Niabella beijingensis: one gene and its partner. The protein of the gene in region 1 interacts with the protein of each later gene in a pairwise test. Links are inferred from orthologs where the notes say so. Each region holds a gene or a part of one and is shown in the gene's direction. Other genes may lie near its edges. The genes, in order: K7B07_RS03380 and K7B07_RS23575.

Region 1 (6,253 bases):
CGAGGATCTGAGGGCCCGTTTTGACGCGGCCTATGTTACCAATGCCACGGAGATCCTGGAACGGGTGTACAAACAACCGCTTCCGAACCGCTATCTTGCGGGGTTTGCAAAATTCCTTGCGGAGAACAGAGGACACTACATGGTGGAGAATATTATCGAAGATGGCCTGAATGATTTCTTTTTTACGCACCTTTGCAAATTCCAGGAAGCCTGGAAACATCCCATCAGTTTTGTAGGGAGTGTTGCATTCGGATTTAAAGATGTATTGAAAGAACTTTGTAACAGCTACAGCTTTGAGTTGGGAAAAGTGCTTCAGAAGCCGATGAAAGGGCTGATTGAGTACCATTCCTGAATTGTTTTAAAAGAAATTTATATCGGATATATATGGCAGGAGAAAAGATTACGGAGCAGGCTAGCAAATATGACCACCTGGAAAAGATGTCGGTGCTGGAATTGCTGACATCCATGAATAAGGAAGATCAGGAAGTGCCACTGGCAGTACAGAAAGTAATTCCCAATATTGAAAAGTTAATTGAAGCCATTGTGGAAAACATGGTGGACGGCGGGCGGCTGTTTTACATCGGCGCCGGCACCAGTGGCCGCCTGGGCATCCTGGATGCCAGTGAAATTCCGCCCACTTACGGGTTACCAATGGGTGTTGTGATCGGTATCATTGCAGGCGGCAGCAGGGCCATTACCACACCGGTTGAAAATGCTGAAGATGATGAAGCCCAGGGCTGGAAGGACCTCGAGGCTTATGAGATCAATGAGAAAGATGTGGTAGTGGGAGTAGCCGCCAGCGGCTCCACTCCTTACGTGATCGGTGCACTGCGGGAATGCCAGCAACGCGGTATCATTACCGGCAGCATCAGCTCCAACCCCAATGCGCCTGTAAGCGCTGTTGCCGATTACCCCATAGAGGTGATCGTGGGACCTGAATTTGTAACAGGAAGCACCCGTATGAAAAGCGGTACGGCCCAGAAGCTGGTGCTCAATATGATCTCCACAACGGTGATGATCCAGCTGGGAAGGGTGGAAGGCAATCGTATGGTGAACATGCAGCTGACCAACGAAAAGCTGGTGGACCGGGGTACAAAAATGGTAATGGAGAAGACCGGGCTGAAGGATTACGAGCAGGCCAAGCAGCTGTTGCTGGAGAATAAGAGTGTGAAGAATGCCGTGGAAGCCTATAACCAGGCACGGTAGAAAAATAGTTAGAACAACAAAAGGAAGAGTGGATGCTCTTCCTTTTTTATTTCCTTAAAACAGGATTATCTTTAATTACGCTGCTACTGCTGCGTTGATTTTTTTAGCCAGCTTGCTTTTTAAATTAGCGGCTTTATTGCGGTGGATAACGCCCCTTTTCGCTAATTTGTCGATCATGCTTTCCACGGAAGGTAATTGTCCCTTCGCGTCACTACCTTCAGCAGCTCTCAGATTTTTAATGGCATTACGGGTAGTTTTACCATAATACTTGTTTCTGTCGCGACGCTTTAAGGCCTGACGTGCATGTTTCTTTGTAGCTTTATGATTCGCCATGGATCTTTTTTTTTGGACGGCAAAGGTAACAGAAATAAATGAAATATCGGAAAATTCTTCCCATTTTCTTTACAATACGGCGGAAGTCCCTTTCGCCATTCACTAAACATAACTTAAAATCAAAAAATAGAACGATGCGATTGCATAAATATTGCGTATCTTGTGGGGCAATTTTTGAAAGCAGGCATCCAGACGATAAAATAAGATAGTATAATATATAAATAGCTGATTTACAATGAAGGATTTTTCGTACATTACAAGCTCTTCTCCCGAATTTATTGAAAACATGTACAAAGAGTTTGTAAATAACCCGGAGAGCGTAGACACCGAATTAAAAAAATTTTTTGAAGGATTTGACTTTGCGGTTGGTAACGGTCTGGCACAAAAGAACGGCGCGCCGGCTGTTGCAGCAGGAAGCGGAACTGCTGCGGCTGACTGGAGAAAGGAAATCGCGGTATACCGGCTTATTTTGGGATACCGGAACAAGGGGCACTTGCTGGCAGATACCAACCCCATAAAAAAACGCATAGACCGCGGCGCCAATCTCGATCTTCCCTTTTTTGGTTTGTCGGAAGCTGACCTGGATACCACCTATGAAGCCGGCAGCCTCATCGGCCTGGGTACGACCACGCTCCGGAATATTTTATCCCATCTGAAGAAATGCTATGCCGGACATGTAGGCATTGAATTTAAATACATCAGTGATCAGAAGAAAGTGGACTGGCTGACCAATGAAATGGAGAAGAAATTCACCAGTCCGCTGCCCCTGGAACAAAAAAAACGCATCCTGGAAAAACTGAACGAAGGGGTGATGTTTGAAAAATTCCTGCATACCAAGTATGTGGGACAGAAACGTTTTTCGCTTGAAGGAGGAGAAACGACCATCGCCGCACTGGATGCCATCATCAACAAGGCCGCTGCCCTGGAGGTAAAGGAAGTAGTGATCGGCATGGCCCACCGTGGAAGACTGAACATACTGGCCAATATACTGGGAAAGACCTATGAGCAGATCTTTAGTGAATTTGAAGGTACAGGTGAGATCAACCAGACTATGGGAAGCGGGGATGTGAAATACCACCTGGGTTTTGGAAGCGTGATCCAGGCTACCAACGGGGAGACGGTGCACCTTAAGCTGATGCCGAACCCATCTCACCTGGAGGCTGTGGATCCTGTGGTGCTCGGCTTTGCGCGCAGCAGTGCCAATATCCTGCACGACGAACGCTACGAAACGGTATTGCCGATCCTGATTCACGGTGACGCTGCACTGGCCGGACAGGGCGTGGTATACGAACTGTTGCAGATGTCCAAGCTTAAAGGCTTTTATACCGGCGGAACCATTCACTTTGTAATCAATAACCAGATCGGTTTTACCACCGATTTTTCCGATGCACGGAGTGCTGATTATTGTACTTCGCTTGCCGCGATGGTACAGTCACCTGTGTTGCACGTGAACGGGGATGATCCCGAGGCCGTGGTGAAATGCGCGGAAATCGCCACCCGTTACCGCAACGAGTTTCATGCGGATGTTTTTATCGATATGGTTTGTTACCGCAGGCACGGGCACAATGAAGGAGACGACCCGAAATTCACCCAGCCGGCCATGTATGCGCTGATCGATAAACACCTCAATCCACGGGAAGTATATGTAAAATACCTGCTGGACAATGGTGAGGAGGATGCAAAAGAACTGGCAAAGGAAATGGAAAAGAAATTCTGGGCGGATCTTCAGGACCGGCTGGATGAGGTAAAACAAAAACCGTTACCCTATACCTATCAGGAACCGGAACTGCAATGGAAAAGCCTGCGCAAGGCTACACCGCTGGATTTTGATGAAAGTCCGGACACCGCTGTAAGCGACGAAGAATTTAAAACGGTGTTTGATGCCCTGATGACGATCCCCGAAGGGTTTACACCTTTGAAAAAAGTGGCAAAACTGCTCCAGGACAAAGTAAAACTGCTGGATACCGAACACAAGGTTGACTGGGCAACCGGTGAGCTGATGGCCTTTGGTACCCTGCTGATGGATGGATATGATGTACGCATGACCGGGCAGGATGTCGGACGTGGTACATTCAGCTCCCGCCATGCGATCCTCAGGGATGAAGTAACAGATGTGGCCTATAACCGCCTGAGCATACTACCGACCGACAAGAAATTCAGGATCTTTAATTCCCTGCTGAGCGAATATGCAGTACTGGGATTTGAATATGGTTTTGCACTGGCCTCGCCTAATGTACTGGTATTATGGGAAGCGCAGTTTGGCGATTTTGTGAACGGAGCGCAAACGATGATCGACCAGTTCATCACCAGCGCCGAGCAGAAATGGAACCGTATGAACGGCCTTGTAATGCTGTTGCCGCACGGATTTGAAGGGCAGGGGCCGGAACACAGCAGTGCACGCATTGAGCGCTTCCTGCAGTCCTGCGCAGAATTGAACATCGTTGTTACCAATATCACCACCTCCTCCAATTACTTCCATGCGCTGCGCCGTCAGCTGCGGTGGCCGTTCCGCAAACCGCTGGTGAATTTTGCCCCCAAGGCCAATCTGCGGCATCCGGGAAGTTATGCTCCTAAAGAAGAATTCACAAACGGGCGGTTCCGTGAAGTGATCGATGACAGTTATGCCGATGACCCGGTAGCAGTAAAAACCGTACTGTTCTGTTCCGGCAAGATCTATTTTGATCTGGCAGAAAAACAACAGAAAGACAACCGGAAGAATGTAGCCGTGGTACGCCTGGAACAATTGTATCCCCTGCCCAAAAAGCAGCTGGATGCGTTGTATGCAAAATATAAGAATGCTGTATGGTACTGGGTGCAGGAAGAGCCGCTGAATATGGGTGCCGCTTCCTTCCTTCAGATGAACCTTAAAGATATCAACTATGGCATCATTGGCCGCAAACCCAGTGCTGCACCGGCATCCGGGTTTATGAAAGTGCATAAGGCCGAACAGGAAGAGATCATTAATACCGCATTTTCAATGTAACAGGAAATAGCAGGCGGAATAGAAATTCCGCCCTTTTTTTATCTATTCAAAACTAAACATGAGCGCTTATAGGAGCTTCTGATTCAGCGCTTTTACAACAGCTTCTGAAACGGAGTTCACCTGTAGTTTTTCATACACATTCTTAATATGTGTATTTACGGTATGGATGCTCAGGTTGCAGGCCGAAGCTACCATCTTACGGGTGTATCCCTTCACCAGCAGGTTCAGGATCTCTTTTTCCCTGCCGGTAAGCTCTACTTCCTCGTTGTTTTCAAAAAAGACGTTTTTCTGGAAAGCAGTTAATACCTTTTTGGCAATAGAGGCGGTCATTGCCGCATCGCCGTTATAAACATCCTCAATGGCCTGGATCAACTGGGCCGGAGGTGATTTTTTCAGAATATAACCCGATGCCCCCGCGCAAATAGACGCAAAGATCTTGTTGTCATCTTCATACACCGTTTGCATCAGCACCTGGATCCGGGGAAAATTTACCTTGATGATCTTTACCCCCTCAATGCCGTTTACATTGGGCATGTCGATGTCCATTAATACCACATCCGGATCGGCTTTGCGGACATCCGTAATGACGTTACTGCAATCGAAAAAAGTTCCGGTGCAGGTCATACGGGGCGACGCATTGATCAGCATACTTAAGCTATCTCTCCGGTAGGCATTATCATCAAAAACAGCCACGTGTATGGTTGTCATATTCATATTATAAAATTAAGGCATTAAAAATAGCCGCCTATCGCCAATTTGTGTGATATTTTGGAGCTATCAGTATGCATCCGTCAGCCGTCAGACCGGCCTGTCATGCCCGGCTGGTTGCTAATGGATGATTGCAGATCGCTTCAGCCCCGATTCTTATATTTCAAATCTCAATACTCCTGTCTCAATTCTCCGGTCAGAACGCAGAAGTTTACAATTTTTTGCCGTACTTTGCCATACCTTTTTAAAAAGCAGTTTTTTTATGGCAATTGATATAAAAGTTCCCACTGTTGGGGAATCGATCAGTGAAGTGACCCTCTTAAAATGGGTAAAAAATACAGGGGAATATGTTGAGCGCGATGAAGTGATCGCCGAACTGGAAAGTGAAAAAGCCACTTTCGAGGTAAATGCGGAGAAAGCAGGAGTGCTCACCACCAATGCCGCTGAGGGGGATACCCTGAACATCGGGGACACCATTGCCTCTATTGATGATACAGCAGCCCGGCCGGAGCCTGAACCCGGGGCGGAACAGGCGCCTGCGGATAAAAAGCCGGCAGAGGCCAAGACCCCGGCCCCGGATCCTGAAAAGCAAAAACCGGCAGCTGTTCCCGGTAACGGAACCACTACCGCCGCATCGGTAAAAGCAACACCGGTTGCTTCCGCTATTATTGCAGACAAGGGGTTGAACCCGAAAGATGTGACACCTTCCGGAATTGCGGGTAAGATCGTAAAAGAGGATGTACTGGCCGCACTGGCAAACCCGGGAAGAAAAGCTTTTGCAGGCGGAGAACTGTATAGCCGGAACGAGCGGGCGCAAAAGATGACCAGCCTCCGCAAAACGATCAGCCGCCGGCTAGTGGAAGCAAAAAATACCACGGCCATGCTCACCACCTTTAACGAAGTGAACATGAAGCCGATCATGGATATACGGTCCAAATACAAGGATAAATTTAAAGAGGCACATGGAGTAGGACTGGGCTTTATGAGCTTTTTTGCAAAGGCCTGTGCCATTGCATTGTCCGA
Region 2 (5,880 bases), on another replicon or contig:
ATCTATATAGCAAGCTGCGTTGTATATTAGCATTCCGCCCGCGCTTAATCCGTAGAGTATTGGCTTCTTATAATCCCGTTTCGTTTCTGTATTTACAAAGTCGGCAAATGAATGTACCCAGTTATCGTAAGTTACGTCTTTCTGGTTTACTTCTGTCATTCCGTAACCCAGGTTGTCCATTGCTACTACATCATAGCCTAATTCAGCCATTTTGTGACCAAAAATCATATTCATTTGCCTGCCGTTTGTACCCACGCCGTGATGCAAAAAAATCCTGTATTTCGCATCGGGTCTAGGGTAGCGATCAAGGTGCATCAGATTGCCATTCCATTCCCAGGTTTCTTCAAGGGGGAGGTTATTTTCTTTGATTTGAAAATCTTCAGGAAGCAGTGCATTCAATTGTTTCCACGCTTCGTTTGTGTTGTAAGATTTCATAATTTCTATTTTTAAAAGTTTACATTAATTGATAATGCAAAATTGAAAATAGAAAATGGCTAAGCTCTTAAATTAATTTAAGAAATAAGTTTGGCCTTCAATTTACTCAACCAAACAGGCGTGATGCCCATAAAACTGGCTATGTTTTGCGCCGGGAAACGCTGAAACAAAAAACTGTATTTTTCGTATAGCCATTGCAAATATTCTTCGCTGGTAAGCCCAAGTTGAAAGTTTCTGAACAAATCGATCGTAGCAAAAAGTTCTTCTGTTTTGTGTGTATAATAACGTAGTATATGAATATCGTTTTGTACTTGTTGAAAAAGAAAATCAAAATCAAATGCCAGCACAATTGATTTTTCGTTAGCATTTATTTCATAGTCGGTTTTATGATGAAAGTAAATAGTGTCATACGATTTGAAAAATTCGCAGAAGTGCTCCGTATGAAACATAATCGTTTTCTTTTCGCCTCTTGAGGTGATAATGCTGCGTATAAAACTGCCGGATACGATGAAGAAAATCCTTTTATTATTTGCCTGGTATTTTATGATTTGTTCGCCTTTATTAAGCGTTAAAACAGAGCAATTTTCTTCAAGCTGCTGCAATGTGTTTTTGTCAGCCAGTGGCAATTTGTTTGTCAAAGTCGAAAAGTAGATTGCTTTGTCCATTGAGGGTGGTTCTACACTTGCTGTTAACACATAAATATACGAAATATTTATTCGCAAATCATATACTGGAAAATCTGACAATATTGAAATCAAACAATTGAAGTTAATTAATGCTAATCGGAAAATTGAGCTTTCGGAATCATCCGGTTCCTTAGAAAAAGGGAAAAAACAATATGTTAGGCTAATAAAAAATGGCTGAAAGGAGAAGAAGCATACTTAAGCTAAATCGCCCCGATTTTAAGAAATCCGCTTCATAATATGTTCGTTTGATTAAGCAGCATTTCTATAATACTTTACTCCCATAAGTCAACGTAACTTTGTAAAGACACGTTAGGTACGGTAAAGTATCGTAAGATTTTTGAAAAAATTGCGAGTTACAATCTTAGATTGGGGAAAAAGCGTTTGAAGATTAGTTTTATTATCAATCAAAACCCTTTGGTGTTCGAACTCATTATGAGTTCTATATTAATTGATTATGATTTTTGGGAGCCTTATCAATGTAATAGATCGAACACAAAAAAGCCTTCAAACTCATTGAGTTTAAAGGCTTTTTATTTTTTCGTGACCCCTCAGGGACTCGAACCCTGGGCCTACTGATTAAGAGTCAGTAGCTCTACCAACTGAGCTAAGGAGTCATGAATACCATGATCCGGATGGCTCCGGAGCCGGCAAATATAAGTGATTTATTTTACCTGGGCAGAATCCGGCTTTGTAAAATCAATGGTCATTTTATTTTCGCCGCAATTGATCATGGTTTTCCCGTATTTGGGATCTTTATTCCCGAGATAGGGATTGACAATTTCTTTTTTATTGCTCAGCCAGTTGCCGCTTTGCCCTTCTCCAAAGGCCATGGGGCATTCCTGCCAGTACACCGGGGCCTGGTCATATTTAACGGTGAGCAGCAGCATCCGCAATGCATCCGACAGGTCATGAAGGGCATGCCGCCGCGCAGTCCAGTCGGCGGTGCCGGCGATGGTGGCTGTATTGGCTTTGGCCGTCTCCAGCGGGTATTGGGCCGTCTCGTAGATCGTGCTGTCCTTTTTCAGTTCATCTACCTTAAAACTGGCAAGGGCCGCCTGAAGCGAAAGCACCGCCTTGCCTACAGCCGCAGAATCCCAGTTTACAAAACCATCTGCAAGCACATAGTAGCTGGATAATACCGCTTCCATCGACTGGTTAAACGGATCGCTGTGCTTGCTCACTGCAACAGGCACCGGCTTATCCTTTGGCGGTTTATTCTTTTTTATCGCAAACTTATATACAAGGAACGCAGCTATAATTACCGCGATTACTATTAAAAGCTTTTTCATACTGATTCCAGATGTCGTTTACTCGTTTGTATTAACTAAATTTGCAGGTTTCCGGAAAACAAAAATACTGATAAACAAGTAATTATTTTATCCGGAGGACAAAAAAGCAATAAATATGTTAATCGGTTTACAGAATGTTACGTTTGAGTTCGGTGCAAGAGTGATCGTGGAAGATGCTACCTGGCACATTCAGCCCAATGAGCGCATCGGGCTGATCGGGTATAATGGTACAGGAAAATCCACCCTGCTGAAATTATTTGTCAATCAATACGCCCCTTCGGAAGGAACTGTGGAACGGAGCAGGGATACCACCATCGGGTACCTGCACCAGGATCTGCTGAGCTTTGATACCAATGATTCCATTTTACAGGTGGCGATGAGCGCCTTTGAAAAAGTGCTTCAGCTGGAAAAGGAAATAGAAGTGCTGGGTATTGAACTGGAAAAGACCGGTGATGAAAAAACATTGCTTGAATATACCGATAAGCTTCATGAAATGGAACTGCTCGGCGGCTACAATGTGCAGCATAAAACAGAAGAAGTATTGCAGGGACTGGGATTTTCCAATGCTGATCTGAACCGTCCTTATAAGGAGTTCAGCGGAGGCTGGAGGATGCGGGTATTGCTGGCAAAAATGATCCTGGCCAAACCCGACCTGCTGCTGCTCGATGAGCCTACCAACCACCTTGATCTTCCTTCCATTGAATGGCTGGAAAAATACCTGCAGCATTACCAGGGGGCCGTAGTGATCGTGAGCCACGATAAATTTTTCCTGAACCGCATGGTAACAAAGATCGTGGAGCTGTATCAGCGGGAACTGCATTTCTATAATGGCAATTATGATTTTTATGAAAAGGAAAAGGCCGTACGTATCGAGATGCAGCAAAAGGCCTACGAGAACCAGCAGGATTATATCCGGCAGAATGAGCGGCTGGTAGAACGGTTCCGCGCCAAGGCCAGTAAAGCGGCCATGGCCCAAAGCATTATGAAGAAGCTCGACAAACTGGAGCGCATTGAGGATGTGGCTATTGAACGCCCCGACCTGCGGATCAATTTCCGGGTGGATAAGGTTCCCGGCCGCGTTCTGGTGGAGCTGGATCATCTGTCAAAAGCCTTTGGTGAAAATGTGATCCTGAGCGATGCCAAGGCAGAGATTGAAAGAGGGGATAAGATCGCGCTGATCGGGGCCAACGGTAAGGGGAAATCCACCCTGCTGCGGATTATTGCCGACGCAGAGTCCTATACCGGTAACCGCAAATGGGGACATAATGTAGAAGAAAGCTTTTATGCCCAGCACCAGCTGGAAGCTCTTTCCCTCGACAATACCATACTGGATGAAATGCGCAGTTGCGGCAGCCAGATGACGGACCTGGAACTGCGGGCGCTGCTGGGTTGTTTTTTATTCAGCGGAGACGACAGTGATAAAAAAATACGCATCCTCAGCGGTGGGGAAAAAGCACGGGTTGCACTGGCAAAGACCATTGTAAGCAAAGCCAATTTCCTGATGCTGGATGAGCCTACTAACCACCTAGATATGCACAGTGTGGACCTGCTGATCAACGCGCTGAACCGGTATGAGGGTACCCTGATCCTGGTGAGTCACGACCGGCACTTTATTTCAAAGGCCGCCAACAAAATATGGGAGATCGTGGACGGAAAGATCAAGGAATTTAAAGGTCCTTATGATGAATGGGTAGCCTGGAATGAACGGATGCGTAAGAACGCCGGAGCCAATAAAGCAGAGGCGCTGCCACAAAAGGCAAAGCCCGTTGCTGCAGCAACAGTTGCTCCTGCAGCACCACCGGCCACAGGTACACCTATTAATAAGGAGCTTAAAAAAGAGATCCAGCGGCAGCAAAAAATGTTCCAGCAGGCGGAAGACGCATTGAATAAAAACAAAGCGCTGATGGCCCGGCTGGAGAAGGATCTTGCGGATCCGGAGATCTATTCTGATAAAACACGGTTTTTAAAAGCAGAACAGGAGTATGCTGCGGCAGCCAGGGAAAACGGGCGCCTGGAAAAGGAGTATGAATCGGTTTTTACCCGGCTGATGGAGCTGGAAGAAAAACAGTAGCCGGGTTCAGGCTATAATATTTTTTTTATTGCATGTCTGCAGACGGAAAAAATGCAGACAGTTACGGGAATCAGGAAAGCGTACTTGTGATAATCTGAATAAGACAAAGAATAATCACAACAACCGGCCCTGGTTTATATCTGGTATTTTTGTTGACACAGCGCAATAATATTCCAGAAAATGATCAACTCCGGACACCTGTACCTGCCTTTCAGCCAGCTCGATGTATATATGCTCTCCGATGGATATTTTGGGACCGGGAACCCCCAGCCGGTACTGGCTCCCGGTATCGCGCCGGAAATCGTTCAGAACGAACTGAAGCGGCTTTGCCTGCAGGAAACATACGAGGCCCCCATTATTACCATGTTGGTGAAAAGCAACGATGCAACGATCCTGATCGATACCGGGGAAGGTAGTCATAACCCGGCAAATGCGGGATGGCTGCTGAACAGTCTTACTGAAATAGGAGTAACGCCGGAAGCCATTACCGACATCCTGATCACGCATGCCCATCAGGATCATATCGGAGGCATCCTGTCGGAACAGGGACAGTACATCTTCCCGAATGCCCGGTATTTTATTTCGCGGAACGAGTGGGCATTCTGGACCAACAATACCCCCGACTTTTCCAACAGCCGGATGCCTTCCTGGATGTATCCTTCCGGAGCCTTGCAACACCTGGTATTAAATGCCATAAAGGACCGCATCGAAATTTTTACCCCGGGCGAAACAGTATGCTCCTGTATCAAAACAGCACCTGCACCGGGTCATACACCGGGCCATATCATCTTCAGTATTTTTTCGGAAGCGCTGGCGCTTACCAACCTGGTGGACCTGGTGCACTCCCCGTTACTGATCGCGCATCCTGAATGGGGAACACAATGGGATATTGATTTTAATGAAGGTGTTAGAACCCGTAAACGGATCCTGGAAACCTGCTGTAAGAACCGGACACTGGTGGCAACCGCGCATCTTCCCTGGCCCGGGATCGGTTATATAGGGAAAACCGGTGACCTGCTGAGCTGGGCCGCAAGAGCCTTGCATCACCCTTATGAACTCGCTTTGTCCTGACCCGTGTGCGCCATCCGGAAAAGATGCCTGATCTCTTTTACAACAGCCCTTTTATGCAGCTGCTCAACCCCGGTATTCCGTAGGAGAAAAACCACTCTTCTTCTTAAAGAAGGCAGAGAATCCGGACATTGTTTCAAATCCTATATCAAAGGCGATCTCCTTGATGGTCCTGTCGGAAAACCGCAACAGGTTCTTCGATTCCTGCATGATGCGCTGATGGATCATATCCGTGGCCGTTGTGTTCATATGCTTCCGGCATAAAATATTCAGGTAATTAGGTGTAACACAGAGCTGCTCTGCATACCATTTTGGGGTCTTCTGTACCGTA

Evidence for each region.
Region 2: the proteins of K7B07_RS03380 (region 1) and K7B07_RS23575 interact in binary tests that used the Escherichia coli proteins (3 or more experiments, as listed by UniProt). The link is inferred for Niabella beijingensis from one-to-one orthologs.

Annotation. Positions count from the first base shown.
Region 1 is NZ_JAIQDI010000001.1:766,951-773,203, reverse strand. What follows is about bases 1,409-4,722. They hold K7B07_RS03380 (2-oxoglutarate dehydrogenase E1 component), read left to right. Parts: upstream 1,409-1,774; coding sequence 1,775-4,522; downstream 4,523-4,722. Other genes in these bases: K7B07_RS03375 (response regulator transcription factor), read right to left, coding at 4,589-4,722; rpsT (30S ribosomal protein S20), read right to left, coding at 1,409-1,539. Outside these bases: K7B07_RS03395 (N-acetylglucosamine kinase), read left to right, coding at 1-352; murQ (N-acetylmuramic acid 6-phosphate etherase), read left to right, coding at 385-1,206; more of rpsT, read right to left, coding at 1,282-1,408; more of K7B07_RS03375, read right to left, coding at 4,723-5,236; odhB (2-oxoglutarate dehydrogenase complex dihydrolipoyllysine-residue succinyltransferase), read left to right, coding at 5,493-6,253. UniProt on the Escherichia coli protein: E1 component of the 2-oxoglutarate dehydrogenase (OGDH) complex which catalyzes the decarboxylation of 2-oxoglutarate, the first step in the conversion of 2-oxoglutarate to succinyl-CoA and CO(2).
Region 2 is NZ_JAIQDI010000002.1:1,790,812-1,796,691, reverse strand. What follows is about bases 2,063-5,003. They hold K7B07_RS23575 (ABC-F family ATP-binding cassette domain-containing protein), read left to right. Parts: upstream 2,063-2,525; coding sequence 2,526-4,481; downstream 4,482-5,003. Other genes in these bases: K7B07_RS23570 (MBL fold metallo-hydrolase), read left to right, coding at 4,662-5,003; K7B07_RS23580 (hypothetical protein), read right to left, coding at 2,063-2,410. Outside these bases: K7B07_RS23595 (alpha/beta hydrolase), read right to left, coding at 1-435; K7B07_RS23590 (Crp/Fnr family transcriptional regulator), read right to left, coding at 513-1,100; more of K7B07_RS23580, read right to left, coding at 1,784-2,062; more of K7B07_RS23570, read left to right, coding at 5,004-5,552; K7B07_RS23565 (helix-turn-helix domain-containing protein), read right to left, coding at 5,616-5,880. UniProt on the Escherichia coli protein: Genetic data indicate it may be involved in ribosome assembly or function.